Linked DNA regions of Luteolibacter sp. Y139. The protein of the gene in region 2 interacts with the protein of the main gene of each other region in a pairwise test. Links are inferred from orthologs where the notes say so. Each region holds a gene or a part of one and is shown on either strand. Other genes may lie near its edges.

Region 1 (2,989 bases), on a different replicon or contig from region 2:
ATTCCCGGTGATTCGCTGCTTGTCGCGGCGCCGGTGGAATGGCGTGAAGCCTGCCTGTCGGTGCCAGCGTTGCGGGCGATCCAGCGCATGGGGGTGACCGTGGAAGTACTTTGTCCCGAGCGGCAAAGTGGCTTTTGGAAAGCGACGGGATTCGAGGCGGTGATGAGCTACGGCGAGCGTGCTTCTGCGCGTGAACTGGCGAGCCGCTTGAAGGATCGGAAGACGGTTCTGCTGTGGGAAGCCGGTGTCGCTGCGGATGCTTGTGTCAAAGCTGGCGTGGCGCGGAGGCTCGGGCCCCAGACGAAGGATCTTGCCAAGCGGCTTACGGAACCCGTGGCGCTCGTTGAAGCACCGGGGCCGGTCCGGCATCGCGTGCGCTTCTACTTGGATCTCGCTGGCAAGCTTGGGGCGGAGACGATGGTAGCGGAGAATTTCACGGCGCTTCAGCTCGATGTGCCGCGAGCCGTCGAGCGCGTCCTGTTAGTTCCCGACTCGGATTTCGGCGGTCACTATGAATGGCCGCTCGATCGCTGGGTGGCAGTGGCTAAGGACTTGGTGGGGAAGGGGAGACAGCTCCGGATTGCCAGCGGCGCGAAAGGATCGGCGCTGGCGAAAGCGATTCCCGAGGCGGAAGCCGTGACGCTAGCTTGGCCAGCCTTGGAGGAATTGGCGTCGTGTTCGCTATGCGTGGCGGCTGATGGCAGCGTGCCGCATTTGGCGGCGCATGTTGGTACGACGTGCGTCGTACTTTTCGGACCCGGTGAGCCGGAATGGATGAGGCCGCTCGGGAAGCAGCACGTGATCGTGAGGCGAAAGGTGGAGTGCTCGCCGTGCCATGCTCCGAAGTGCCGGATGGATCTCCGGTGCCAGAATGACTTGGAGGTGGAGGAAGTGTTGCGGGCGATTCCTTGAGACGCGTCGACGGAACGTCGACACCCCTTAAGGCTACCGCATCACGTGGTCCAGCAGCACGCTCTGCACGTGCAGGTAGAACTGCGAGCGGAACCACGCCGAGCGCTTGCCGGGGGTCATGGTGGTGGGATCCTCGTCCGAGAAGCCGTAGCGTTCTTCAAGAGCGAGGCGCGCCTGGTTGAGCCCGCCGTACCACAGTTCGGCGTCTTCCTTAAGAATGAACACCTGCCCCGCCTCGTCATCGCCGCCACTGCCAGCGAGTGCTTTCTCGATGATCTCGACCTGTGAATTGAAGCCCTCTTGCAGATCCGGCACCACGAACTCGCGCCAATCGTCGATGCCCTCGTCCTTCGCCATCGGTGCGGACAATCGATCCGCGAGGTCGATGCCACCGCCACGCGCGTCGTAGGGGATGCACCGCATCACCATCCAGTCGAGAGGGTTCTCGATATCGATGCGCAGGCCGCCTTGGAGCGTGGGTCCGACTTTCATTCCGCCTTTTCCAAGGATGTCTTCAATTGGTGCGCTTGCAACTGCTGGGCGTAAAACTCCGCCTTTTCCCGCTCGCCGCTCCACACGATCGAGCGGCCACGCTTGTGGACCTCCAGCATCATCGCCGCAGCGCGGCTCTCGGGGTAGCCGAAGATTTTCATCAGCACCCACGTGACGTAGCCCATCAGGTTCACGGGATCATCGTGCACCACGACATTCCACGGCACGTCGAGTGCCACGTCTTCCTTCAGCTCGGTCAGCGTGTCGGACATGACGATCAAATCGAATCAAACCTCGACCGGCTCGCCGGACGGCGCGTCGATCCACTTGCCGTGCTCGCGGATCAGGTCGATCAGGCGCTCGACGGCCTCGTCCTCGGGAATGTTGAACTTCACCGGCTGCTTGCCGACGTAGAGGTTGATCTTGCCCGGCGCGCCGCCGACGTAGCCGAAGTCGGCATCGGCCATTTCGCCGGGACCATTGACGATGCAGCCCATCACCGCGATGCGCACGCCCTTGAGGTGGCCGGTGGAAGAGCGGATCTTCTGCGTGGTGTTTTGCAGGTTGAAGAGCGTGCGGCCGCAGCTCGGACAAGCGACATAGTCGGTCTTGAAGATGCGGGTGCCCGCAGCCTGAAGGATGTTGTACGAGAGTCGTAGTGATTGGCCGGGAGCGGGCTCGCCTTGCACCAGGATCGCATCACCGATGCCATCGCACAGCAGCGAGCCGATGCGACGGGCGGCTACGAGCAGGGTTTCGACGAAGTCACCGCTCTCTCCGGTTGCCGGCGAAAGCGTGTCCTTCAGCAGGATCGGATGCCGCGCATCGATCCGGAAAGCGAGCATGCGGAACGCCGGGATCACGCCGAGATCCAGGCCGTCCTTCACCGTGACCAGCTTCGCGGTGGGCGAGTGGTTGAGTTCGGCGAGCGCGGCTTCATCGCGTGGATCGATCGCGATCACATCGCTCTTCTCCACGACGATCTCCGGCTTGAAGTCACCCATCTTGGCGATCTTGTGGGCCACGGCATTCCACTTATCCTGCGAGGTGAACACACGCACCGTGTTCTCACCGCCGAGCTTGAGGCCCATCACCTCCAGCGCATCGGTTTTACGACGCACGTAGGAGAAGGGATCGTAGGAAGGGACGAGCGCCGGGGCAGGGGGCTGGTCCGCCATTTCCTGGAATGGCGCTGCCAGAGCCTTCGCGACTGGCACCTCGAAAACGGCATCTTCCGTGAGCGAGACGCGGATCGTATCGCCGATCCCATCCGCCAGCAGCGAGCCGATGCCGATGGCGCTCTTGATGCGGCCGTCTTCACCATCGCCAGCCTCGGTCACGCCAAGGTGGATCGGATAGTTCCAATCCGAGCCTTCCTGATCGAGGCGAGCCACGAGCAAGCGATACGCCTCGATCATCACCTTCGGGTTCGAGGCCTTCATCGAGAAGACGAAGTTGTGGTAGTCCATTTCCCGCGCGATGCGGGCAAACTCCAGCGCGCTCTCCACCATCCCGAGCGGCGAGTCGCCGTAGCGGTTCATGATGCGGTCGGAGAGCGAGCCGTGGTTGGTGCCGATCCGCATCG
Region 2 (2,783 bases):
CCACGACAAGGCCAGCGGCAAGATCCACGACGTGACCATCAAGCCCGGCGTGAACCTTGCTGACGTTCTCGATCTTCCCCCCGGCACCGTCATCACCGGCGTCGAAATCACCCTCCGCGGCGAACTTCCTGCCACTTCTCACTGATCATTTCCTTTTTCCACTTCCGCCATGTCCCTCGTCATCACTGACCTCCACGCGACCCTCGAAGACGGCACCGAGATCCTCAAGGGTGTCACCCTTGAAATCCCCGCCGGCGAAGTGCACGCCATCATGGGCCCGAACGGCTCCGGCAAATCGACACTGTCGAAGGTGATCGCCGGCCACGAAGGCTACGTCGTCACCAGCGGTACGGTGACCCTCGACGGCCAAGACATCTTCGAAATGTCCATCGACGAGCGTTCCCGCGCCGGCATCTTCCTCGCCTTCCAATACCCAGCGGAAGTCCCCGGCGTCTCGAACGCCAACTTCATTCGCGCCGCGCTGCAGTCCCGCCTGCCGAAGGGTGAAGAACTCGACGCCGTGGCCTACTACAAGAGCCTCTACGCGAAGATGGATCACCTCGAGATGGACCGCAAGTTCACCGCCCGCTCCGTCAACGAAGGCTTCTCCGGCGGCGAGAAGAAGCGCAATGAGATCCTCCAGATGATGATGCTGGAGCCGACCTACTGCATCCTCGATGAGACCGACTCCGGCCTCGACATCGATGCACTGAAGATCGTTGCCAAGGGCGTGAACGCCATGCGTTCTCCGGCCCGCGGCATGCTGCTCATCACTCACTACCAGCGCCTGCTCGACTACATCGCTCCCGATCACGTCCACGTGATGGCCGCTGGCAAGATCGTCCGCTCCGGTGGTCCGGAGCTCGCTCTGGAACTCGAAAAGGACGGCTACGAATTCCTCAAGGAGGAAGCTCTCGCCACGGCCTGATCCGTGCTCACGGAGACCCGCCATGAAACTGCGCAAGACCCGACACCCCCTCGATCCGCATAGCCGCGAGCTCATCGTGGAAATGCTGAACGACTTCCTCGCGCTGGCGATCGACCTCCGCCTTCAGGTGAAGCAGGCCCACTGGAATGTCCGCGGGCCGAACTTCATCAGCCTCCACGAACTCTTCGACCGTCTCTCCGGGGAACTCGACGAGATTATCGATGAACTCGCCGAACGAGCCACCGCCCTCGGTGGCCGTGCGCTCGGAACCGCATCCCGCGTTGCCGACAAGTCCAAGCTCGATGAGCTGCCGAAGAAGGCGACCGCCGGTCTAAAACTCGTCGCACTACTCGCCGATCGTTTCGCTGCCGTCACCGAATGCGCGGGCCTCGCCATCGCGCAATCGCAGAAGGCCGGCGACGAAGTGACGGCCGACCTTTTCATCAAAACCTCGGGCGAGCTCGATAAGGCACTGTGGTTCCTGGAAGCCACCCTCGAGACCGATCCTTCCTGCGAGGACGACGTCCCCGCCACCGAATCCTGACCTTTTCCCGCCATGTCCTACGACGCATCTAGTACCATCGACGCGGATACCCGCGAAGCGATCGACATCGACCGCACCAAGGGCGACTTCAGCTTCCCTGAGCGCCACAAGTACGATGCTGGTCGTGGCCTGACCGAGCGCACGGTCGACTACATCAGCGAAGTCAAAGGCGAGCCACAGTGGATCCGCGACTTCCGCCAGAAGGCCCTCAAGGTCTTCCGCGAAAAGCCGATGCCGACGAACTGGGCCACCAAGGACCTGGAGAACATCGATTTCGACGTCATCCGCTACTACCTGTCCGACGGCGAGAAGCCGAAGCGCTCGTGGGATGAAGTGCCGGAAGAAGTGCTTAAGACTTTCGAACGCCTTGGCATTCCTGAGCAGGAGCGCGCGTTCCTCGCCGGCGTGGAGGCCCAGTATGACTCCGAGGCCGCCTACTCCAACATGAAGGAGGAGCTGACCAAGCAGGGGGTGATCTTCGTGAACTCCACGGAAGGCCTGAAGAACCACGAGGAGATTTTCCGCCCGTGGTTCGGCAAGGTGATCCCGACCGGTGACAACAAGTTCTCCGCACTGAACAGCGCCGTCTTCTCCGGTGGCTCGTTCATCTACATCCCGAAGGGCGTGAAGCTGAAGCAGCCGCTGCAGGCCTACTTCCGGATCAATTCGGAAAACTTCGGCCAGTTCGAGCGCACGCTCATCATCGCCGACGAAGGTGCCGAGGTGATGTACATGGAAGGCTGCACCGCGCCGAAGTTCGAAACCTCCACGCTGCACTCCGCCGTGGTGGAACTCGTCGCCCTCAAGGGCGCGAAGATCCAGTACGTCACCGTCCAGAACTGGAGCAGCAATGTTTTCAATCTCGTCACCAAGCGCGGCCTCGCGATGGAAGACGCCGAGGTCCGTTGGATCGACTGCAACATCGGCAGCCGCCTGACGATGAAGTATCCCGGCGTCATCATGAAGGGCGAGCGCGCCCGCGGTGAGGTGATCTCGATTGCCCTCGCCAATACCGGCCAGCATCAGGACACCGGTGCGAAGATGATTCACGCCGCGAACAACACGACCTCCAACGTCGTGTCGAAGTCGATCTCCGTCGGCCAGGGCCGCGCCACCTATCGTGGCCAGGTCCACATTCCGAAGCACCTCAAGGGCTGCAAGAACAACACCGAGTGTGACGCCCTTCTGATCAATACCCGCAGCCGCACCGACACCTACCCGGCGATCACCGTGAAGGGCAACCAGCACGCGACGCAGCACGAGGCCTCCGTCTCGCAGGTGTCCGAGGACATGCTCTTCTACATGCAGCAG

Evidence for each region. Proteins that work in one complex are often made in the same cells at the same time.
Region 1: the proteins of dps (region 2) and clpS interact in binary tests that used the Escherichia coli proteins (3 or more experiments, as listed by UniProt). The link is inferred for Luteolibacter sp. Y139 from one-to-one orthologs.

The regions. Positions count from the first base shown.
Region 1 is NZ_JBBUKT010000016.1:48,106-51,094, forward strand. What follows is about bases 39-2,955. They hold clpS (ATP-dependent Clp protease adapter ClpS), read right to left. Parts: upstream 1,677-2,955; coding sequence 1,401-1,676; downstream 39-1,400. Other genes in these bases: WKV53_RS26745 (glycosyltransferase family 9 protein), read left to right, coding at 39-912; WKV53_RS26750 (DUF2017 family protein), read right to left, coding at 946-1,404; ispG ((E)-4-hydroxy-3-methylbut-2-enyl-diphosphate synthase), read right to left, coding at 1,692-2,955. Outside these bases: more of WKV53_RS26745, read left to right, coding at 1-38; more of ispG, read right to left, coding at 2,956-2,989. UniProt on the Escherichia coli protein: Involved in the modulation of the specificity of the ClpAP-mediated ATP-dependent protein degradation.
Region 2 is NZ_JBBUKT010000009.1:138,351-141,133, forward strand. The notes cover bases 1-2,711. They hold dps (DNA starvation/stationary phase protection protein Dps), read left to right. Parts: upstream 1-950; coding sequence 951-1,472; downstream 1,473-2,711. Other genes in these bases: WKV53_RS20590 (Fur family transcriptional regulator), read left to right, coding at 1-145; sufC (Fe-S cluster assembly ATPase SufC), read left to right, coding at 170-928; sufB (Fe-S cluster assembly protein SufB), read left to right, coding at 1,485-2,711. Also shown: more of sufB, read left to right, coding at 2,712-2,783.